One region of the Ralstonia mannitolilytica genome, then DNA from elsewhere that is predicted to be linked to it. Evidence: predicted binding sites of a transcription regulator. Region 1 holds the regulator's gene; each other region holds the start of a gene.
The links. The regulator HrcA, encoded in region 1, represses chaperone genes, less so after heat shock. The targets are predictions, from matches to a motif close to TTAGCACTCNNNNNNNNNGAGTGCTAA.
Positions count from the first base shown of each region.

Region 1 (8,014 bases):
GGCGATCGACTTCATTGAATGAACCCTGTTGTTGTAGAAAAATGAGCCGGAATTATCCCAAGATTCCCGCGTTTTTCTGCTTAAACAGGCTAAGTGCGCTGTTTAGTAATTTTTATATCTCTATTCACCCCCAACTTTCGGGGGGCGTCAACGGTGAGCGCCTCGCCGGGTGCAGCGGTGTGCGCCTAAGTGGCCGTCCGGCGACGCCTGCCGCAGGCCATGCCACCCGCCAGCAGCAATGCCGCACCGACTAGCGGGACGGTGCCCCCACCTCCGCCCGACCCACCAGAACCGCTCACCACCGCACCACTGCCGATCCCTGCCCCCGCCGTGCGCTGGGCATAGGCCACCGCACCGGCCGCATCGAGCAGCCCCGCCCCGCAGACGCCGGGGTTGTTGGCGCAGAACGTGCCGCTCGGATGCGGCCGCGCTGTCTGCTGCAGCCCGGCCAGCACCTGCGCATTCGACAACTGCGGCTGCACGCTCAGCATGAGTGCGATGGTCCCGGCAACTTCCGGCGTCGAGAAGCTGGTGCCGGCGACCTGTTTGACCACGTAGTTGCCAAGGCTCTGCGTGCCGTCATTGGAATCGGCCTGAATGACCGATTGCGCCTCGGCGCAGGTTGGAGGATCGGTGGCGGTGATGACCTTGGAGTTGCCGCAGCCCCCACCCGGGGCGGACAGTGCAACCTGCGATCCGACATTCGCGTAGCTGGCGTTTTCACCGCTGTCGACGTGCGCGGTCACGGCGATGACGCCCGTGCAGTTGGCTGGCGCGTCCACGCTTTGGGCCGCCTCATTGCCTGCGGCTGCCACAACGATCGTGCCGCGCGCGGCGAGCTGGTTCACCGCATCCTGCTCCGCCGCCGAACATTGGCCCGTGCTCCCAAGGCTGACGTTGACGATACGCGCCGGGTGGTTGTTCGTAGGAGCGCCGGCAACGGCAAGGCCGCCGGCCCACAGCATGCCGTCCACGGTGTCGGAGAGCAGCGCGCCGCATTTGCCCGACACGCGTACCGGTACGAACTGCGTGTTCCAGCCCACGCCGGCGATGTCGCGTCCATTGTTGGTCGCGGCGGCAAGCACACTGGCGACCTCGGTGCCGTGCCAACTGTTGGGCTGCGGATACGTGTCCGACGTCGAGCAGCCAAGGCTCGGATACTGCGTTGCGCTGGTCACCCCGTCGCCAAGGTCATGCGCATCCGACCCGCGCCCGGACGAGTTGCCCGCGCGCACGGGGTCGGAGATGAAGTTGTAGCCGGGCAGGATTTTTCCCGTCAGATCGGGGTGGTCGGTGTAGCCGGTGTCCACCACCGCGACCACGATGCTGGACGAACCCTGCGTGATGTCCCAGGCCGAGGCCACGTTGATGCCGCCCGGCACGACGGTGGGCGACGCGAGGTTGTTCTGCACGGCGAACCGCGTGTCGTTCGGGATGACATTGGGCCGAAGGATCCGATCCGGCACGGCGTACGCCACGCGCGCGTCCTGGGCGAGCTTTGCCGCCGTGGCTTCGATGCTGGCCGCATCGGTGAGGCCGGTGCGCAGCAGTTGCGCGTTGGTGCCAAGCGTGCGCTTGACCTGCAGCGTGCTGCCCGCCGCTTGTGCGACCGACAGCAGCCGGTTGCCGGCCTCGCTGGCGGACAGCGTCTTGCGCGTGCCACCGGTGTCGTCGCGCCATTTGATGATCACGTCGCCGGTGTACGCCGGCTGCGGCGTGGCCGCCGTGGCCGGCTGGGCCCCCAGCACCGCGGCGATGCACATGGCGCTGGCGCCTGCACGGAGCCAGGACTTCAGCCGGAAGAGGGAAGGGGTCATCGGTGCGCGCTCCGTGGCATCTGGGTCTGTTGTGAAACGCTGGCTCGATGCAATCGTTGACAGAACGTTACACAAAACCAAAGGTAGCACGCAGCCTGTCCTGATGCCGTCACGTCGTCGTATGCAGTGCATGGCGGGGATGGCCAGCGCGCCGCCGTGGAATCAGCAGAAAACGGACCCGCCTGCAGGCCGTGGGCACAAAAAAGGGCGCCCCGAGCGCCCTTGTTGATTCACAGTGGGAACGCACCTATTGGCGCTGGAGCTTCATGACGCGATCCGCATCGGCCGAGGCAATGCCTGGTGCTGAACGCAGCGCTGCGACGGCGCCGTCCAGGGTGGCCGAGGCATCGCCTGAGCTGGCCCGCACGACCCAGAAGCCGCCCGACATCGGCCGCACGACGGCAAACGCCAGGCGCGGCGTGGCGCGCGCGCCGGCTGCGTCCACCAAGCTCTGCACGGTGGTGGAGGCCGTCGTCGGCGTGCTCAGGCCGACGATGATGTCGCCAAGGGGATGCGCGGCCGAGACCGAAGCGGGCGGCTGGGTGTTGGCCGAGGTGGGGTCCATGGCGGGCGGTTTGCCCGGATCAATGGCCGGCACCGACTTGCACGCGGCCAGCAGGCAAAGGCCGACGGCCACCGCCAGCGCGGGCTTGGCACGTGACAGCAGGGATCGGGGTCGAGCAGCCGGTTGGGCCATGCGGTTCTCCTAGGAAGTGTTGGATCGAATTGGCACGCGGCAGCGCACGCGCGTGGGCGCCCATGTCGACGCCCTTGTCTCCGGTATAGGCGATCACTGTGCCACGCGGCGGGGTTTGCGCGCCGCAGCGGCCGGCGCCGGTTGTGCGCGGCCCGCGGCGAGCATCTCGTCGGCGTGGCGGCGCGTGGTGTCGGTGAGTGACGCCCCGCCCAGCATGCGCGCGATCTCGTCGACACGGCTGCTGGCGTCCAGGACGACGAGGTCCGAACGCGTGCTGCCGGCCACGGTGCGCTTGGCCACCTGGATGTGGTGGTTGGCCAGCGCAGCCACTTGCGGCAGGTGCGTCACGCACAGCACCTGGCGGCGCGTACCAAGCTCGCGCAGACGCCGGCCCACGACTTCGGCAACCGCCCCACCGATGCCGGAGTCGACCTCATCGAAGATGAGCGTCGGCGTCGGGCTGGCCTCGCTGGCAATCACCGAGATGGCCAGGCTGATACGCGCCAGTTCGCCCCCCGACGCGACCTTCGCCAGCGGCCGCGGCGACACGCCTGCATGCCCGGCGACGAGGAATTCCACCTGCTCCAGCCCTGCCGCACCGCCATGTTCGAGGGCATGCAGCGCGATGTCGAAACGCCCGCCGGCCATCGACAGGCCCTGCATGGCGCCGGTCACCGCCTCGGCCAGTTCACGCGCGGCCTTGGTGCGGGCGCGTGACAGCGCCTGTGCGACTTCCATGTAGGCGGCGCGGGCCTGGGCTTCCTGCGCCTGCAGCGCGTCGAGGTCTGCGGCGGCCTGCAGCGCAGCGAGCTGTGCCTCGCGGTCTGCGAGCTCCGCAGGCAGGGTCTCGGGCGCCACGCGGTACTTGCGCGCCATGGTGTGCAGCGCCTGCATGCGCGCATCGACTTCCGCGAGCCGCTCCGGGTCGAGTTCGGCGCGATCGGCGTAGCGGGCAAGCGTATGCACGGCTTCCTGGATCTGCACCTCGGCCGGCTCCAGCGCCGCCAGCACGTCGGCGAGGGACGGGTCGATCTCGGCGAGCTCGCGCAGCGTATGCAGCGTCGCGCCGAGCTGCGTGAGCACCGCGTCTTCCGATTCCGACAGGCCATCGAGCGCCGCCCGCGTGCCCTCGATCAGGCTTGCCGCGTGCGACAGGCGATGGTGCTCGGCCTGCACGTCTTCCCACTCGCCGGGTTGCGGGGCGAGCTTCTGCAGCTCATTGACCTGCCATTCGATGCGCTCGCGTTCGAGTTGCGCTTCGCGCGATTGCTGCTCGGCCGCTTCGCGCTGGCGCACCACGGTCTGCCAGGCGCGATAGCGTTCGCTCACCGCGCGCACGTCGTCTTCGAGGCCGGCGTGGGCGTCAAGCAGGCTGCGCTGCGCGTCGGTCTTGAGCAGCAGCTGATGCGCGTGCTGACCATGGATATCGACGAGCTGCTCCCCCACCTCGCGCAACTGCGCTAGCGTGACGGCCGCGCCGTTGATGAACGCCTTGCTGCGGCCGGCGGCATCGACGGTGCGGCGCAGCAGGATCATGCCGTCGTCATCATGAAGCTCGTGCGCCTCGAGCCACGCGGCCACGTGGGGCTGCACGTCAAACGCGGCGGTGATGTCGGCGCGTGGCGCGCCCTCGCGCACCACGGCGGCATCGGCGCGCTCACCCAGGGTCAGGGCCAGGGCGTCGATCAGGATGGACTTGCCCGCGCCCGTCTCGCCGGTAAAGACGGTAAAGCCGTCGGCCAGGTCGAGATCCAGCGCATGGACGATGACGAAATCGCGGATGGTGAGACTGCGCAGCATGGCGGGAAGGGTTGTGGCTGGAACCGGCTCAGGACCCGTAGCGAGCGGCCGACGGTGAAGTGAACGACGCTGCCGTACAAGGGTACGGCGAGCATGGCATGTTCAGGATCGGTCCGCGCAGCAGGATCATGGGCAGGTCTTAAAGACGGTTGTCTTCGGTCGGATACTCGTGCCAGTGCAGCTTCTTGCGCAGCGTGGCGTAGTAGTTGTAGCCGACCGGGTGCAGCAATTGCACGGTGCGCTCGGAGCGGCGCACCACGATGCGGTCGCCGGGCAGCAGCGACGTCAGCGACTGCATGTCGAAGTTGACGCTGGCGTCGCGCCCGCTCGTCACCTGGATGACGACCTCGGCATCGTGCGGAATGACGATCGGCCGGTTCGACAGCGAGTGCGGCGCGATCGGCACCAGCACCAGCCCCGAGAGTGCCGGATGCAGGATCGGCCCGCCGGCGGACAGCGCATAGGCGGTCGAGCCGGTGGGCGTGGAGACGATCAGGCCGTCCGAACGCTGGTTGTACATGAAGAAGCCATCGACCGACACGGCGAGCTCCACCATGCCGGAGAAGCCCGAACGGTTGACCACCACGTCATTGAACGCCAGCGCCGAGAAGATGATGTCGTCGTCGCGCACGACCTGGGCCTGCAGCAGCGTGCGGATTTCCGCCTCGTAGCGACCGGACAGCATGTCGGGCAGCACGGTGTGGACGTCTTCGAACGGGATGTCGGTCATAAAGCCGAGCCGCCCGTGGTTGACGCCGATCACGGGCACGTTCGCCCCGGCCAGGTGGCGGCCGATGCCCAGCAGCGTGCCGTCGCCGCCCAGTACCACCGCCACGTCGGCCTGGCGCGCCATCTGTTCGGGCGGCAGGGCAGGGTAGTCCTGGACGCCGATGTTGAGTGCCGTATCGCGCTCGAACACGATGTCATGCCCGCGCGCCGCAATGCATGACGCCAGCTCCATGAGCGGCCCGGCGATGTTGGCGGCCGAATACCGGCCGACCAGCGCGACGGTCTTGAACGGGGAGGCGGGCGAGGCGGCGGGAGCTTGCGGGGCCACGGCGGACGGGGGAATCGACATGCGCGCATTACACCATATCGATATGACCCCCGCCACGTCTGAGGAAGTTTGGCGGGAAACGCCAACGTCACCGGTTGTCTGGGGGCGATTTTGCGTAAAATTGGAGAATCATGGACAAGCGCGCCACCATCCTTCTCAAGACCCTGATCGAACGGTATATCGCCGAGGGCCAGCCTGTCGGCTCGCGCACCTTGTCGAAGTATTCGGGGCTTGATCTGTCGCCGGCCACCATCCGCAATGTGATGGCCGACCTGGAGGAAATGGGCTTCATCGCCAGCCCGCACACCTCGGCCGGGCGGGTGCCCACGCCGCGGGGCTACCGGCTCTTCGTCGACACCATGCTGACGGCCAGTCCGCTGGATGTGCTCAGCTCGCAAGACCGCATGGCACAGCAGATGGCGGGCGCGATTGCCGAGCAGGTGCGTGCGCAGCTCGCCTCGCATGGCTCCGAATCGTCACAGCGGGTGATTGCGGCGGCCGCGCAGACGCTCTCCAACCTCTCGCAGTTTGCCGGCATCGTGATGACGCCGCGCCGCACGCATGCGTTCCGGCAGATCGAATTCCTGCGCCTGTCGGAGACGCGCATCCTCCTGATCGTCGTCACGCCCGAGGGCGACGTGCAGAACCGCATCATCCATACCGAGACGCCGTACACGCCGTCGCAGCTCGTGGAGGCGGCCAACTACATCAATGCGCATTACGGCGGCATGACCTTCGATGCCGTGCGCGAACGCCTGCGCGGCGAGCTGTCCGCGCTGCAGGCCGACATGACCACGCTGATGCAGGCGGCGGTGGAAGCCGGCAGCAGCGCCGTGTCGGAAGAGGACCCGGTGGTCATCTCGGGCGAGCGCAAGCTGCTCGATGTGGAAGACCTGTCGTCTTCGATGGACAAGCTGCGCCGCCTGTTCGCCGTGTTCGAGCAGAAGACCGGCCTGCTGCAGCTGCTGGATGTGTCCAGCCGCGCGGAAGGCGTGCAGATCTTCATCGGCGGCGAGAGCAGCCTCGTGCCGCACGAAGACATGGCCGTCATCACCGCGCCGTACGAGGTGGACGGCAAGATCGTCGGCACGCTGGGCGTGATCGGGCCGATGCGCATGGCGTACGAGCGCGTGATCCCGATCGTGGACATCACGGCCAAGCTGCTGTCCAGCACGCTCAGCCAGTATTGATTCGGAGGTGCTGCAGGGCTGGACCGTCCGCGGCTGCACGCCTGCCAAGAACGGCCCTGAAGCGGCTTCTTAGCCAGAGGCATAAGCTCAGCCGATTTTCTTCGACGACAGCGCGGTCTGCCGTCTCACACAATCGACTCCGGCGCATGTGCGCGGTTCTCTTCTGCCGGAGTCTTTCATGGCTGGTTCTTCCCGTTTCCGTTGGCTTGCCGCGGCGCTGTCCGCGGCCGTTTCGTTGACCTTGCTCGGCGCCGCCCCGGCGCGTGCGGCCGAGCGCGAGGTCGTCATCGCGTATCAGGACATGGTGCTGCCGTGGCGCTACGCCCAGGCCACCGGCGAAGTGGAGCGCGCCACCGGCTACAAGGTGACCTACCGCCAGCTCGCCAGCGGCGCGGATGTCGTGCGCGCCATTGCGGCGGGCTCGGTGCAGATTGGCGAGGCGGGATCGAGCCCGATTGCAGCCGGCGTGTCGCAGGGCGTTGGCCTGTCGCTGTTCTGGATTCTCGACAACATCAACGACGCCGAGGCGCTGGTCGCGCGCAACGGCAGCGGCGTCTCGCGCGTGGCCGACCTGAAGGGCAAGACGCTGGGCGTGCCGTATGTGTCGACGTCGCATTTCCACGCCCTGGTGGCGCTGCAGCAGGCCGGCCTGGACCCGCGCGATGTGAAGGTCGTCAACCTGCGGCCGCAGGAGTTGTCGGCCGCGTGGGATCGGGGCGACGTCGATGCCGCGTTCATCTGGGATCCGGTGCTCGCCAAGGTAAAGAAGACCGGCACGGTGCTGACCACCTCCGGCAGGATCGCCGCCGCCACCGGCAAGTCCACCTTCGACGGCTTCGTGGCCGACCGCAAGTTCGCGCGCGACCATGCCGACTTCCTCGCCAAGTTCGTCGAGGTGCTGGCCAAGGCCGATGCGGCCTATCGTGACAACAAGGCAGCGTGGACGGCCACTTCGCCACAAGTGGCGGCAGTGGCCAAGACTTCTGGCGCGACGGCCGCTGACGTGCCGGCAAGCCTGGCGCTGTATGCGTTCCCGGATGCGGCGGAACAGGCGTCTAACCGGTGGCTGGGCGGCGGCGCGCAATCGGGCGCGGCGCAATCGCTGTTGGCCACCGCGCAGTTCCTGAAGACGCAGGGCACGATCCAGGCCGTGCTGCCGGATTACGGCCCGGTTGTCGATGCGCGTTTCGTGCAGCGCGTCGCCGGTGGGGCGAAGGCCGTGGCGACGGCAGCGCGATGAGCCGCATTGAAGTACGCGGCCTGCGTGTCGACTACTCCGATGCGCAAGGCCGCACGACGCAGGCGCTCGGCGGCGTGGACCTGTCGATCCAGGCTGGCGAATTCGTCGTCGCGCTCGGCGCGTCGGGATGCGGGAAGACGACGCTGCTGAACTGCCTGGCCGGCTTCGTTGCGCCCACGGCCGGGCAGATTCTGCTCGACGGGCGCGAGGTCG
Region 1 covers NZ_CP010799.1:3,435,324-3,443,337, reverse strand. The annotation lists gene TK49_RS16230 (S8 family peptidase) at 186-1,817, opposite strand; gene TK49_RS16225 (hypothetical protein) at 2,065-2,514, opposite strand; gene recN (DNA repair protein RecN) at 2,608-4,314, opposite strand; gene TK49_RS16215 (NAD kinase) at 4,454-5,392, opposite strand; gene hrcA (heat-inducible transcriptional repressor HrcA) at 5,503-6,561, shown strand; gene tauA (taurine ABC transporter substrate-binding protein) at 6,740-7,801, shown strand; gene TK49_RS16200 (taurine ABC transporter ATP-binding protein) at 7,798-8,014, shown strand, end outside.

Region 2 (8,014 bases), 1.6 Mb from region 1:
TGGTTCCACACCACGTTCTGCAGGCGCGACATGAAGTACGGGGTGAGAAACAGCATCGCCGCGTAGGTCAGCACGACCGTCAGCCCGATGGCGAGGATACGGCCGGCGCTGCCATGCCCCTTGCCGACCGAGACACCCAGCAGCAGCAGGACGCCAAATGCCACCACAAGTGCGAGCACCGCCAGGCCGAACGTGCGCAGGTACACGCCGTAGAAGTTGCCCGGCGTGCCGGAAAAATCAAACGGCGTGGTGCCGAAGCGCGTGTTCTTGTGCTGATAGCGCTTGAAGCGCTGATGCGCCAGCGGCGCCAGCAGATACAGCGAGAACACACTCAGGATCGGCCACACCAGGAACACCATGTAGCCCTCGGCATCCTTGCCCGCAAAGGCAAAGCGCAGGCCGCGATAGCTCGAGTTGGCCATGCGGAACCGCAGCGAGCGCACCAGCAGCCACGGGAACACCGCCGCCAGCAAGACGAGGAACACCAAGCCCAGCACCGGCGATGAATGGCTCAGCACATTGAACGCCAACGCCAGCACGAAGATGATCGCCCGGCCCTTGAGAATGGCGATCGGGCTGCCGTGGTAATCAAAGCTCGACCCTGCCAGTTGCGTGTTGCGATAGAAATACTGCAGCGTGCGTACCTTGGCCCAGGCCGAGTAGATGCCCAGCGTGACGATGGTCAGCAGCAGGTTGACGATCCAGATGCGGAAGTATTCCGAACCGCTGCCGATAAAGCGCAGGCGCAGCGGCCGCGGGACTGCCGGAGCGGGCGCGCTGCCCAGGACGGACTCGCTGGCGATGTCGTTCATCTTGTTCCCTTCCCTGAGTTGTTGTGATGTCCCGCTTGGCCACGGGTGGGCCGATTGTAGCGAACCGGCCGCCCGGCACCGTTAACAGCGCCTTAACAAAGCGCCGGCGCGCGGGCAACAAAAAACCCCGCGGGCTCGCACCCACGGGGTTCTTGTCTGGAACGACCACCGGAAGATCCAGCGGTCGGGCCGGTCTGCCGGACAGGCAAATTACATCATGCCGTCCATGCCGCCCATGCCACCCATGCCGCCCGGCATTGCCGGAGCTGCATCGTCCTTCGGCAGTTCGGACACGGCGCAGTCCGTCGTCAGCATCAGCGATGCAACCGAAGCGGCGTTCTGCAGCGCGGTGCGGGTCACCTTGGTCGGGTCCAGCACGCCCATTTCGACCAGGTCGCCGTACTCGCCGGTGGCGGCGTTGTAGCCGTAGTTGCCCTTGCCTTCGATGACCTTCGCCACCACGACCGACGCTTCTTCGCCAGCGTTGGTGACGATCTGGCGCAGCGGCTCTTCCATCGCGCGCAGCACGATCTTGATGCCGGCGTTCTGGTCAGCGTTGTCGCCTTGCAGGTTCGAGATGGCAGCGCGGGCACGCAGCAGCGCAACACCGCCGCCAGCCACGATGCCTTCTTCCACGGCAGCGCGCGTAGCGTGCAGCGCGTCTTCCACGCGGGCCTTCTTTTCCTTCATTTCGACTTCGGTGGCAGCGCCAACCTTGATCACGGCAACACCGCCAGCCAGCTTGGCCACGCGCTCTTGCAGCTTCTCACGGTCGTAGTCCGAGGTCGCCTCTTCGATCTGGGCACGCACTTGCTTGACGCGCGCTTCGATGTTCTTGGCATCGCCGGCACCGTCGATGATCGTGGTGTTTTCCTTGCCGATTTCGACGCGCTTGGCTTGGCCCAGGTCGTTCAGGGTTGCCTTTTCCAGCGTCAGGCCGACTTCTTCAGCGATGACCTGGCCGCCCGTCAGGATGGCGATGTCTTCCAGCATGGCCTTGCGGCGGTCGCCGAAGCCCGGAGCCTTGACGGCAGCGGTCTTCAGGATGCCACGGATGTTGTTCACCACCAGCGTTGCCAGGGCTTCGCCTTCGACGTCTTCAGCGATGATCAGCAGCGGACGGCCGGCCTTGGCCACTTGCTCGAGCACCGGCAGCAGGTCGCGGATGTTGCTGATCTTCTTGTCGAACAGCAGCACGAACGGGTTGTCCAGCTGGACAACCTGCTTTTCCGGGTTGTTGATGAAGTACGGCGACAGGTAGCCGCGGTCGAACTGCATGCCTTCCACGACGTCCAGCTCGTCGGCCAGCGACTTGCCGTCTTCCACGGTGATCACGCCTTCCTTGCCGACCTTGTCCATGGCTTCAGCGATGCGCTGGCCGATGGATTCGTCGCTGTTAGCCGAGATGGCGCCAACCTGGGCGATTTCCTTGCTGGTCGTCGTCGGCTTGCTGATCTTCTTCAGCTCTTCGACGGCGGCTGCCACGGCCTTGTCGATGCCGCGCTTCAGGTCCATCGGGTTCATGCCGGCGGCAACGTACTTCATGCCTTCGCGCACGATCGACTGGGCCAGCACCGTTGCGGTGGTGGTGCCGTCACCGGCGTTGTCGCTGGTCTTGGAAGCGACTTCCTTGACCATTTGCGCGCCCATGTTCTGCAGCTTGTCCTTCAGCTCGATTTCCTTGGCGACCGACACACCGTCCTTGGTCACGGTCGGGCCACCGAAGCTGCGCTCCAGCACCACGTTGCGGCCCTTCGGGCCCAGGGTCACCTTCACGGCGTTGGCGAGAATGTTCACGCCTTCGACCATCTTGGCACGTGCGGCATCGCCGAACACTACGTCTTTAGCTGCCATCTTGAGAATCTCCGAAATCTTGGGTGTTGCCCGCACCGTTGTGCGAGCAAGGAAAACCGTTTACTGGTAAGCCGTTGCGACCGAGCGCACGCTTACTTTGCCACCACGGCCATGATGTCTTCTTCACGCATGACCAGCACTTCCTGGCCATCCACCTTGACGGTCTGGCCGGCGTACTTGCCGAACAGCACGCGGTCGCCGACCTTCACATCCAGCGCGATCGCATTGCCCTTGTCGTCTTTCTTGCCCGGGCCGACGGCCAGCACTTCGCCTTGATCCGGCTTTTCTGCGGCGGCGTCGGGGATGACGATGCCGGAAGCGGTCTTCGTCTCGTTGTCCAGGCGCTTCACGATCACGCGATCATGCAAAGGACGCAGGTTCATACAAACTCCTCAATGCAAAGTGAGTGTTTATTCACAAAAACGCGCCGCACAAGCGCGGCGCATCGGGAAAGCATCGGGGGCCGGAGCCCATTGTTAGCACTCCTGCCCGGCGAGTGCTAATTATAGGGATGGGGTATGACGATTTCAAGAACGGGGATTGCCCGGGGTGTTTGGCGAGATTCACTCAACCTTGAACTCTCCCCCGTCCGCGCCCCCTTCCCTCGAAGACCGGCTGCCGCTTCCGGCCCACTGCGGACAGCCACATAAACGGCCTGTACGTCTGACAGGCCGCCAGGGAGATACGCCTGTGCCGCGATGGCGCCGTTCAGGTCGGTGCGGTTCTTGGTGAGCCTGCCTGTGTCGGATGACGTGGGCGCGGGGGCTGGGTGGTGATGCCAGGGGAGACGGGTACGACACGGGGCGGTGCCCGCTTTTGACAGATGGCATGTCGGCCTCTCCAAGTTGGATCGGAGGCTCCCCATCTGGTTGCTACACGGGGTGGCGGGCCTGACGGCGCGGGTAGCAAACCGGCCCTTAGAGAACGACCGGCGGACCCGAAGGTCTCCCCGCCCGGCCCGCCATGAAGACCACAAGCGAACGAAATCGGACCGTCGCTTGCGCGACAGTCTCTCTAAGGATTGCTGTGCAGGTTGCTACGCCCGGCTGCCGTTGGTGCGGCAGCGCCGACGTGGGCGTCTTTCACGGTGCGATTCGCGTAGCGAAACGGACTGGACCGTGGCTCCACGTCGTCTTCCCATCATGGCTTGCGCACGGGCTCACCGCGCATGTCGGCCGAGCCGCCCGATCCGGCTGCAGCGCCGGTACCCGGCAGGCCGTCGCTTCCACCGGAGCCGCGCGAGCCTGCAGAGGTGCCGGCGCCATCCGTTGAGGAAGGCGCTGCCGCAGTGGGCAGCCGAGCGTCCTTTGGATGCGTGCGCGGCCCGCGCTTGCCATGCGTGGCCTGTGCGTCCGACGCAGCAAGGGGCGCGGAGGCGGCCCCCGGCGCCGGCGGTACCTGCGCGAATGCTGCGTCCACGCCGCACAAGAGCGCGAGCCACAAGGCGGCTGCCTTCCGTGTTGGCTGCATCGTGCGCATGTCGGCCTCCATGTCGTGCCGGCACACAAGCAGTGCGCGTGCCCGGCGTGCCGCTCGCGCGCGGCGTTGTCACGCTTCTTGCTGCAACGCTGCGCGGCCCCGCGCGTGCGGGAAGCAAAGACCCCGCAACACGGAGCGCAGACATGGACGACGACTTCAAACCGGTTCGACGCCGCTTGCTGAAGGCCCTGGGCATCACGCTTCCGGTCTCGACGGCGGTGTTTGCCGACGCGCAGCATCCGCCCACAACCAGGCCATCGCCTGGGCAGTCCGCCGCATCCACGCCAGGCTCCGATGCGGCGGAACACGTGAGTCTCTTCTTCAACGTCGACGAGCGTGCGGCAGTCGATGCGATCGTCGCGCGGCTGATTCCGGCGGATGAACTCGGCCCCGGCGCCAAGGAAGCCGGCGTGACGACGTTTCTCGACCGGCAACTGGCGGGCACGTTCGGGCAGGGCGCCAATTTCTATCGACACGGTCCCTTCCAGCAAGGCACGCCGGAACAGGGCTACCAGCTGGCGCTCACGCCGGCCGAATGCTATCGCCTCGGGCTTGCCGGGCTGGACCGGGTGTGTGCAAGCCGCTATGGCGGCCGGCGCTTCGCGCAGCTCGATGTCGCCACGCAGGACGCCATGCTGCGCGAGGCCGAAGCCGGCAAGCTCGACCTGGGCGCCGTGCCGAGCGCGGTGTTCTTCCAGGCGTTGCTTGACGGCGCCATCGAAGGTTTCTTCTCGGACCCCGTCTACGGCGGCAACCGCAACATGGTCGGCTGGAAGCTCGTCGGCTTTCCGGGTGCGATGGCCAGCTTTGCCAACGACATCGAGCGCCACAACGTGCCCTACACGCGGCCGCCCGTGCCGATCGCCACGGCGCATGGGCATGCCATGCCGCCACCGCAGTCCCAGGTGCAGGCGCAGCCCGTGGCCTTCGTTGCGCTCGCCGGCAACGCGGTATGCCGCAGCCAGCCGGCCGCCAACGGGGGTGGCGAATGAGCAAGACGCTGCCAGCAGTGGATGCCGTCATCATCGGTGGCGGGTGGACGGGCGCCATCATCGGCAAGGAGATGGCCGCCCGCGCCTCGCGCGTGGTTGTGCTCGAACGCGGGCAGCCGCGCTGGCCGTCGCCGGACTTCCAGGCACCGGCCATCCATGACGAACTGAAGTACGCGCGCCGGCATGCGCTGCACCAGGACACGGCCACCGAAACCTTCACCTTCCGCAACCGCACCGACCAGGTGGCGCTGCCGATGCGCCGCTGGCAGTTTGCATATCCGGCCACGCATCTGGGCGGCGCGGGCAACCACTGGTCCGGCGCGTACTACCGGTTCGACCCGACCGATCTCAAACTGCGCAGCCACTACCGCCAGCGTTACGGCGAGCACATCTTCGACGCCGACCTCACCGCCCAGGACTGGCCTCTCACCTACGACGAGCTCGAACCGTACTACGACCGTTTCGATTACCTGATCGGCGCCTCCGGATTTGCCGGCAACCTGAAGGGCCAGCTGCAGCCCGGCGGCAACCCGTTCGAGCCGTGGCGCTCGCGGCCCTATCCGAACCCCCCAATGAAGGTGCCGTATGCGTCGGCGCTGTTCGGCACGGCCGCGGCGGCGCTGGGCTATCACCCGTATATCCAGCCGTCTGCGCTGTGCACGCGCGCGTATGTCAACACCGAAGGCCTGGCGATGAACCCGTGTGTGTATTGCGGCTTCTGCTCGAACTTCGGGTGCGAGCATTTTGCGAAGGCGTCGCCGCAGGTCTGCGTGCTGCCGGCGGCGCTCAAACTCAACACGTTCGAATTGCGCACCAATGCGCATGTGCTGAGGGTGGAGCTCGACCAGGCCCGCCGGCACGCGCGGGGCGTGACGTATGTCGATGCCGCCGGGCAGGAGGTCTTCCAGCCCGCGGAGATGGTCGTGCTGTGCGCATTCAGCATCAACAACGTGCGGCTGCTGTTGCTGTCGGGCATCGGCAGGCCGTACGACCCTGCCACCGGCCAAGGCGTGGTGGGCCGCAACTACACGCACCAGACCACCTCGGGCGTGAACCTGTTCTTTGACGAGAAGACCTGGCTCAACCCGTTCATGGGTGCCGGCGCGGCGGCCGTGACGATGGACGACTTCAGCGCCGACAACTTCGACCACGGGCCGCACGGCTTCGTCGGCGGCGGCTACATCCAGATCCAGGTGGTCAGCGGCGCGCCCATCGGCTACCACCCGACGCCGCACGGCACACCGCAATGGGGCAGCGCATGGAAGCGGGCCGTCAAGCGCTATTACAACCACTCCGCATCGATCACCATCACCGGCTCGGCCATGCCCACGCGCGGCGGCTACCTCGACCTCGACCCGACGTACCGCGACGCCTGGGGCCAGCCGCTGCTGCGCATCACCTACGATTTTCCCGACAACGACATCCGCATGTCGGCCTTCCTGACCGAGCGCGGCAATGCCATCGGCAAGACCATGCACGGTGTGGTCGCCACCGAGCCCGGCCCGCGCAAGCGCCCGTACACGGCAACGAGCTATCAGTCCACGCACCTTACCGGCGGCGCGGCCATCGGCGACGATCCGGCCACCAGCGTCGTGAATCGCTTCGGGCAATGCTGGGACGTGCCGAACGTGTTCGTCACCGGGGCGAGCCTCTTCCCGCAGAACTCCAACTACAACCCGACCGGCACCGTCGGCGCCATGGCCTACTGGATTGCGGAGGCCATCAACACGCGCTATCTGAAGTCGCCAGGAAAGGGGCTGGTATGAGCGCCGGCCGGCCCCCATCGCGCCGATTGCCCACCGCGCTGTGGCTGCTGCCTTCGCTCGGCATTGCGCTGCCGCTTTGCGTGGCCGTTTATGCCGTGCTGTCAGACCGCGGCATGCCGTTGCCGCGCAAACCGCAGGCCCCGCAAGAGAGGGGCCAACCACCGGCGCCGGTCGTGCGCCGCGCCACGGATTTCGTACCGAAACCCGCAGCGTGGTCCGCGCTGCTGGCCGGCGCGCCGCGCGATGACGCCGCACGAGGGCGGCGGCTGGTCACGCAGGGCAACGGTGCCGTGCCGCCAGCGTGCGCGAGCTGCCATGGGTCGAACTCGCCTGCCCCGCAGCCGTTTCCCACGCTGGAAGGCCTGCCGGCCGAGTACATCGTCAAGCAATTGCTCGACTACCGCAGCGGCGCGCGGCAGTCTTCCATCATGCAGCCCGTGGCAAACGAACTTGCCGACAGCGATATCGCGGCCGTCGCACGGTACTACGCGGCGTTGCCGCGGCCCGCCGGGGCGACGCTGCCAACATCCGGCCCGGCCGCAACGCTGCATTGGGCCGGCGAGAACGCGCGCGCGTTGCCCGCATGCGCCGACTGCCATGGCGCATCCGGCGGTGGCGGCGGTCCGGTCCTGCCGCCGCTCACGGGGCATCCGAAGGGCATGGTGGCCGCGCAGCTCAATGCGTTCCGCGCGGGCACACGGGCCAATGATGACGGCGCGATCATGCGCGCCCTCGCGCATCGGCTGACGGATGCGGAGATCAACGCGCTCGATGGTTTCTACACCGGTGCGGCGGCGCCCGCTGCGAAGGGGCAGAACGTACAAGGCACGCAGGACGCGCGGTAAGACCACAGGGGCGTGCGGTATCGGCGGCGCAAAAAAAAACGGCACCGCGGCAAACAGCCTGCGATGCCGAAGTGCAGTTGCACCGGCCGGCGAGCCGACCGGTGGATGGCAGCACAACTGCTCAGGTCAGTAGTCGAGCTCCGGTGCCGGCGCAGCCGCGGGCTTCTCTTCCTTCGGCGCTTCGGCAATGGTCGCGTCGGTGGTGAGGATCAGGCCGGCAACCGATGCCGCGTTCTGCAGCGCCGTGCGCGTGACCTTGGTCGGAT
Region 2 covers NZ_CP010799.1:1,519,226-1,527,239, reverse strand. The annotation lists gene TK49_RS07265 (YjgN family protein) at 1-812, opposite strand, end outside; gene groL (chaperonin GroEL) at 1,023-2,666, opposite strand; gene groES (co-chaperone GroES) at 2,759-3,049, opposite strand; gene TK49_RS07250 (hypothetical protein) at 3,807-4,145, opposite strand; gene TK49_RS07245 (gluconate 2-dehydrogenase subunit 3 family protein) at 4,289-5,137, shown strand; gene TK49_RS07240 (GMC family oxidoreductase) at 5,134-6,903, shown strand; gene TK49_RS07235 (c-type cytochrome) at 6,900-7,748, shown strand; gene groL (chaperonin GroEL) at 7,875-8,014, opposite strand, start outside.
Region 2: groES (co-chaperone GroES) is a predicted target of HrcA. The motif match lies at 3,143-3,169, and genes of this name have one in related genera.

Region 3 (8,014 bases), 1.1 Mb from region 1:
GCACTGGCAGGCCAGGCGGGCTACGGCCAATGGCAGGACATCCACGGCATGCCGACCTCGTTCAGCTATACGCCCATCGGTCATACCGGCCTGGCATTGATCAGCAAGATCGCGAGCGCGGAACTCTACGCACCCATGCGCGCGCAATTCGAGCGGCTGGCAGCGCTCATGGTGTGCGTGATGCTGGGCAGCGTGCTGGTGATCCGTCTGACGGTGCGGCCATTTGCCAACAGGCTCGCCGCTTCGGAGCGCGCGCTGCGCACGGCCAACGAAGACCTCGAGCGCCGCCGCGACGCGCTGCGCGCAAGCCGCGAACAACTGCGCCTGGTGGCCGACAACGTGCCGGCGCAGCTGAGCTACGTCGATCCCGACGGCATCCTGCGCTTTGCCAGCCGTACGATGCTCGAAGCGTTCGACTGCACCGAAGAGGCACTGCTTGAACGCCACGTCAGCGATATCTACACGCCAGAGGACTACCGCGCGCTGCTGCCGTACATGGCCGAGGTGCTGGCCGGTTATCCGGTGCAGTTCGAGATCACGTCCATGCGCACCGGCGTGCCGCGCTACCTGAGCGGCCACTACTCCCCCGATTACGACGACCGCGGCATGCTGCGCGGCTACTTCTCGATCCTGCAGGATCTGACCGCACGCACCACGGCCGAGCAGGCCCTGGCGCGCAGCGAACGCGCGCTCAAGCTGGTGCTCGACAACGCGCCGCTGCTCGTCTCGTACATCGATCCGCATGGAATCTTCACGTTCTGCAACGTCACACACGCGCGCTGGCTGCAGCGCACGCCGGAGGAGGTCTGCGGCCAGCCGGCCGAGCAGGTTTTCACACCGGGCACGTATGCCCTGCTGGCGCCCTATCTGCAGCGCGCGGTGCGCGGCGAGCCGGTCGAGTTCGAGATCACCGCGCCGTGGTACGAAAAGGCGCACGCGAGCGGGACGCGCAGCCCCACGCGACACTTCCGCGGGCAGCTTGTGCCAGACGCGGCCGAGACCGCCGACGGGCGCTACGGCATCTACGCGTTCGTCCAGGACGTGACCGAAGCCAAGCGCAGCGAGATGGAGCTCTCGCGCATGGCGCGCTTCGATGCCCTCACCGGCCTGCCCAACCGCTACGAACTGTACGAACGCCTGCGGGCGGCGCTGAAACGCCGCCACCGCGTGCCCGCATCGCTGGGCGTGCTGTATCTCGACGTCGACCACTTCAAGCGCATCAATGACACCTACGGCCACGCCGCCGGCGATGCGGTCCTCGTGGAGGTCGCCCAGCGGCTGCAGCGTGCCGTGCGCCGCACGGACACGGTGGCCCGACTCGCAGGTGACGAATTCATCATCCTTCTCGACCCCATCGACGCGCCCGAGGATGCGTTGCACACGGCACAGAAGGCCATCAACGCGATCCGCCCCCCGATTCACCTCCCCGGCGACATGGTGGTGCACGTCACCGCGAGCATCGGCGTGGCCTGCCCGGGGCCCGAAATAAGCGACCCGGACGCCGCGTTGCGTGAGGCGGACCAAGGCCTGTACTGGGCCAAGTCACGTGGCCGTGACACGGCAGCCTAGCCGCGAACCGATGGCCCGATTGCCGGTCTATGACAGGGTGCGCCGCCCAATTTGCTGCGGCGCAAACATCACACTATCGGAGCAAATCTTCTAATTTACGGGAACTATCAACCGCTCAAAAAAGTCCTATTAGCACTCATCCGGTTGGAGTGCTAACATGCCTCTCCAAACCTCCACTGGATTTCGACAGGAGTCCTGAGTGAACGCAATCATTCCCGTGAACACCGCTTCCGCCATCGCCACGCAGCCGTCGGCCAACGCGTGGGCGCTGGCGTTCCCCGGCAACCTGGGCAACATCGACGCCTACATCCAGAGCGTCAACCGGGTGCCGATGCTGTCTGCCGAAGAAGAACAACAGCTCGCGCGCGACTATCGCGCCACCGGCAATCTCGATTCCGCCCGCCGCCTGGTGCTCTCGCACCTGCGCCTGGTGGTGTCGATCGCCCGTCAGTACCTGGGCTACGGCCTGCCGCATGCCGACCTGATTCAGGAAGGCAACATCGGCCTGATGAAGGCCGTCAAGCGCTTCGATCCTGACCAGGGCGTGCGTCTCGTTTCGTACGCAATGCACTGGATCAAGGCCGAGATGCACGAGTACATCCTGAAGAACTGGCGCATGGTCAAGGTGGCCACCACCAAAGCGCAGCGCAAGCTGTTCTTCAATCTGCGCAGCCACAAGCAGGACGCGCAGGCGACGTTCACGTCCGACGAGATCGACGCCGTGGCCGCCGAGCTGAACGTCAAGGGCGCCGAGGTACGCGAGATGGAAACGCGCCTCTCGGGCGGCGACATCGCGCTGGAAGGCCAGATGGATGACGGCGAAGAGTCGTTCGCTCCGATCGCCTACCTCGCCGACACGCACAACGAGCCGACCCGCGTGATCGAAGCGCGCAGCCACGACCGCCTGCAAAGCGAAGGCATCGAGACGGCGCTGGCCAAGCTCGACGACCGCAGCCGCCGCATCATCGAAGCGCGCTGGCTGAACGTGAACGACGATGGATCGGGCGGCGCCACGCTGCACGAGTTGGCAGACGAGTTCGGCGTTTCGGCCGAGCGCATCCGCCAGATCGAAGCCGCAGCGATGAAAAAGATGAAGGGCGCCCTGCAGGCCTTTGCGTAATTGCCGCTTCCAGCCATAAGAAAGCCCGCCAGACTTGGCGGGCTTTTTCTTTGGGCACCTGCGGCGGCTGTGCGGATCAGTCGAGCAGCAGCTTGATGTCGTGCGCGATCGGCTCGGGGCCCTGGCCGTGCTTGATGAACAACCGCAGGTTGCCCTTCGGATCGAACATGTAGCTGCCCGCGGTGTGGTCCATCGTGTAGTTGTCCGGCGAGCTGCCGGGCACCTTGCTGTAGTACACCTTGAAGTCTTTCGCGACCTTCTGCAGCTCGGCCTCGTTGGCGGGGCGCAGACCGATGAAACGCGGGTCGAACGCCGGCACGTACTTGGCCAGCAGGTCCTGCGTGTCGCGCTCGGGGTCGACGGTCACGAACAGCACCTGCACGCGGTCGGCCTCCTTGCCGAGGGTATCCATCACGGCGCGCAGTTCGGCCAGCGTGGTCGGGCACACGTCGGGGCAGTGCGTGTAGCCGAAGAACATCACGACGACCTTGCCCCGGAAGTCCTGCAGCGTGCGGCGCTTGCCGGTGTGGTCGGTGAGCGAGAAATCGGTGCCGAAGCTCTTGGAGCCGGTGATGTCCAGATTCTTGAAGGCCGGCTTGTCGGTGCACGCGGCCAGGGCCAGCACGGCCGTTGCAAGCACGGCAAACAGCGTGGCACGGAATGGTCGGAACGAAAGCATGGTCGTCAGGTTGAAAGGAGGCCGCCTAGCGTAACGCCTGCGGCACTCACTTGCCGATGTGGGCATGCGTCACAGCGTCGCGCCCGGCGTCAGGGTGGGGCCGAACTTGAAGTAGTGGTCCACCAGCAGCGCGGCAAACAGGATGGAGAGATACACGATCGAATAGCGGAAGGTCTTCTGCGCCAGCGCATCGGAGTAATTGCGGTACATGCGCCACGCATAGGCGAGAAAGCCGAAGCCGAGCAGCAGCGCCGTCCCGAGGTAGATGTAGCCGCTCATGCCATACACGAACGGGAGGATGGTCGCGGCGATCATGATCAGCGTGTACAGCAGGATGTGCAGCAGCGTGTATTTCTCGCCGTGGGTGATCGGTAGCATCGGCAGGCCGGACTTGGCGTAGTCGGCGCGGCGGTACAACGCCAGCGCCCAGAAGTGCGGCGGCGTCCAGGTGAAGATGATCAGCACCAGGATCCACGCCTCGGCCGGCACGCTGTTGGCGACCGCGGCCCAGCCCAGCGCCGGCGGCATCGCACCGGACAGGCCCCCGATCACGATGTTCTGCGGCGTGGCCGGCTTGAGCAGCAACGTATAGATGATCGCGTAGCCGATGAAGGTGGCGAAGGTCAGCCACATCGTCAGGTCGTTGGCGAACACGTGCAGCGTCCACATACCTGCACCGCCCAGCACCACCGAGAACACCAGGATCTGCCGCGTGCCCAGCTCGCCGCTGGCCGACGGGCGCCAGGCCGTACGGCGCATCATCGCGTCGATCTTGCGCTCGACCAGGCAGTTGATCGCGAAGGCGGCACCGGCAAACAGCCAGATGCCGACCGCGCCGCCAATGAGCACCGGCCACGGCACCATGCCCGGCGTGGCCAGGAACATGCCGATGACGGCGCAGAACACGGCGAGCTGCGTGACGCGCGGCTTGGTCAGGGCTGCGTACTGCGCCGCGGTATGTCGCCAGCCGGGGAGTTGAGTGGAAGTCGAGGGAGAAGCCACGGTATTCATGGGAAACGGTCACACGGCGGCCACTGCCGCAGGCATTGGCACGCGCGCCCGCGCGAGCCCGATCAGGTAATGCAGGCGCACCATCAGCAGCAGCAGCATCGCTGCTCCACCGTTGTGCGCCACGGCAGCCAGCAACGGCCACCCAAGCACGATGTTCGATAGGCCGGTGCCAAGCTGCACCGCCAGTACGATGAGCAGCACGGTCGCCACGCGGCCCATGCCGTCGATACGCCGCGCACGAAGCCCTAACCACACCAGGTAGCTCAGCACGACCACGGCAAACACGCGGTGCGTCCAGTGGATGGCGACAAGCGCATCGTGGGAAATGAACTCACCGCCGGCGGTACGGCCGAGCTGGCGCCAGAATGTGAAGCCGTGCGCAAAATCCATCGGCGGGACCCACTGGCCGTTGCACAGCGGGAAGTCGGTACAGGCGAGCACCGCATAGTTCGTACTGACCCAGCCGCCCAGCGCGATCTGCACGATCAGCAGCACGAGGCCGGCGACGGCCGCCGCGCGCAGTGAAGCGGCACGCTCGTCCACCTGGCGCGGCGCATCGTTCTTGCAGCCGAGCCAGATGAGCAACGCGAGCAGCGACATGCCCAGCAGCAGGTGCGTCACCACAATCGCCGGCTGCAGCTTCAGCGTGACGGTCCACGCGCCGAATGCGCCCTGCACGCACACCAGCGCGAGCACGGCCGTCGCATACCACGGAGATTGCTTCAACTCCCGGCGCTTGACCCATGCCACCACGACCAGCGTGATGATCAGCACGCCCACCGCCATCGCAAAGTAGCGGTGCGTCATCTCGATCCACGCCTTCATCCACGTGACGGGGCCGCTGGGCATCGCAAGCTGCGCAGCATGGATGTCGTCGCGCGCGTGGAACGGGTTGGACGTGCCGTAGCAGCCGGGCCAGTCCGGGCAGCCGAGGCCCGAATCGGTCAGCCGCGTGAAGCTGCCGAACATGATCAGGTCCAGCGTCAGGAACGCCGTGATCCACACCAGCTTGCGATACTTGTTGCGGTCACCCTTGACCAGCACGTAGCACAGCGGGATCAGCGCGATCAGGATGCCGATGGAAGCGAGTTGCAACAGCATGGCTTATCCGATGCGCGAATACTTGAGCAGACGCGTGAGGTCCCCGCGGACCTTTTTCGGGTCGGGATCCTTCGGGAACTGCATCATCAGGTTGCCAAGCGGGTCCACCAAGAAGAGATGATCGGCGGGCAATGTCTTGCCATCGGTCAGCCAGTTCCCGGGCAACTGGGGCGCCCGCAGGAAGCGCACGGCGGCGTAGTCGTCGTTGTAGGCCTGGACGAGGCGCGGGTCGATGTCGCCGCGGTCGGTGACGAGCCAGACGGGAACGATGCGGTCGCGGTCCGGCCCTTGGCCGATGCGCAGCTGGCGCATGGTGAAGAGCTTGCGCGCGCAGTTGTCGTCGCAGGCGCTGCCGTCCACCGACACCATCAGCCACTTGCCCTTGAGGCTCGCGAGCGGCACTTCGGCGCCGTGCTCGTCCTGCACCATGAGGTTGGCCGGGATCGGGCGCTGCGGGTCGACCAGCGTGCCATACGCCGCCTTGCCGCCGGCGGGCGTAAAGACGTAATAGGCGAGGTACGACGCAATCACCGGGGACGCACACACCAGCAGCAGGAACAGCATCATCAAGCGGCCCCGGCGTGTGCGTGCGTCGATGCGCGGGTCGGCGGGGGCTTCGAGCGTGCCCGGCGCGGTTTCCTGATTCACCATGTGATTCCCAATCCATGTGGCTGCGGCACTAAGCCGCAACGCGAGTTCGTATTCACGCGGGCTCTGAAGCGCCCGCCAAGCGACGATAGCGTCGCACGCCGTAGAAGACCATCAGCCCCAGCACCCCAGCGGCCATTGCAAACCACTGGAATGCGTAGCCGTAATTGCGGTCGGCGCCCAGGTCGGCGCGCGGCCAATCGCGCGCCAGGCCGTCCTGCGCGTCGGATTCCTGCTGTACCACGAACGGTTGCAGCGGCATGCCGATTTCGCGCGCGAACGCGTCGAGGTCGATATTCTGCCTAAGTCGCTGGCCGGCTTCATCCGCGGCGTCCTTTCCGCCCAGGCTGAAGACACGGCTGGCATGCGGCACGGCCATCCCTTCGACCTGCACTTCCCCGGCGGGGGTGGTGTATGGCGCAATGCGTGTGCGGTCGACCGGATCGCGCGGCAGCCAGCCGCGATTGACGAGCACGGCGCGCCGGCCGGCGCCCTCCAGCACCAGCGGAATCAGCACCTCGAAGCCCGGGCGCGACACGCCGTTGGTCACATGCGGCCGGTTTTCGAGCAACACCGTGTGCGCCACATCGAACGTGCCGCGCAGCAGCACCGGCCGATACAGCACCGCATCGGCCGCCACCGGCTGCGCAGTAATGCGCTGCGCCGGCGCATTCTGCAAGGCGACGATGCGCGCCTGCCGCTCGATGCGCTCGTGCGCACGCTGCAGCTGCCAGCGGCCGAGCGCGCACGTGAGGGCGATCAGCGCCACACCGGCGATCATCGGCACGGGCGCAAACCAGTCGCGCAGCGGCACGCGCACGGTCATTGCGCGTCCTCGGTGAGATAATCCACCACGCCCGCTTCCAACCTATCCGCCTCCATGCGCATCGTCGTTGCCATCGCGTTCCTGCTGATTCTCAGCAGCCTTGCCTCCGCACTGTTCTTCCTGATGCGCGACAAGGGCCACAGCAGCCGCACCGTCCGCTCGTTGATGTTCCGCGTCGGCTTTTCGATTGCGCTGTTCATCTTCATCCTGGTGGCCAACCGGCTGGGCTGGATCCACAGCACCGGCATTCCCATGGGCCAGTAGCGGCGCAATCGGCCGGTAGAAAAACGAAAACGCCGCAGCGGTGTCCCGTCTGCGGCATTGTCTTGGCAGGATCATCGGGCAGCGCGAGGCCGCCCCAATCCTACGCTCGGTTTATAGCCAGTACACGACCACGTACAGGCCAAGCCACACCACGTCCACAAAGTGCCAGTACCACGCGGCGCCCTCGAACGCGAAGTGGTGCTCCGGCGTGAAATGGCCCTTGATCACGCGGCCCAGCACCACCGCCAGCATGATCGCGCCCATCGTCACGTGGAAACCGTGGAAGCCGGTAAGCAGGAAGAACGTCGAGCCATAGATCCCCGAGGTCAGCTTCAGGTTGAGTTCGTGATAGGCGTGAATGTACTCGTACGCCTGGAAGCCCATGAACGTGAAGCCCAGGATGATCGTCAGCAGCAGACCCTGGATCACCTGCGCGCGCTTGCCTTCACGCAGCGCGTGGTGGGCCCAGGTGAGCGTCACGCCGGAGGTCAGCAGGAGCGCGGTGTTGATCGTCGGGATCGGCCACGGGCCCATCGTCGTGAACGGTGCCACCGTGCCGGCGGGGCCGGCGTTCGGCCAGATCGCGTTGAAGTCGGGCCACAGCAGCTTGTTGTTCAGGTCGCCCAGCCACGGCATGGAGATGGTGCGGGCATAGAACAGCGCACCGAAGAACGCCGCGAAGAACATCACTTCCGAGAAGATGAACCAGCTCATCGACCAGCGGAACGAGGCGTCTACGCGGTCGCCATACCGGCCGCCTTCCGACTCCGAGATGGCGTCGGCAAACCAGGCGCGC
Region 3 covers NZ_CP010799.1:1,006,899-1,014,912, reverse strand. The annotation lists gene TK49_RS04900 (sensor domain-containing diguanylate cyclase) at 1-1,569, shown strand, start outside; gene rpoH (RNA polymerase sigma factor RpoH) at 1,769-2,689, shown strand; gene TK49_RS04890 (SCO family protein) at 2,766-3,368, opposite strand; gene cyoE (heme o synthase) at 3,438-4,379, opposite strand; gene TK49_RS04880 (COX15/CtaA family protein) at 4,389-5,480, opposite strand; gene TK49_RS04875 (SCO family protein) at 5,484-6,131, opposite strand; gene TK49_RS04870 (SURF1 family protein) at 6,184-6,954, opposite strand; gene TK49_RS04865 (twin transmembrane helix small protein) at 7,009-7,218, shown strand; gene TK49_RS04860 (cytochrome c oxidase subunit 3) at 7,330-8,014, opposite strand, start outside.
Region 3: rpoH (RNA polymerase sigma factor RpoH) is a predicted target of HrcA. The motif match lies at 1,699-1,725, and genes of this name have one in related genera.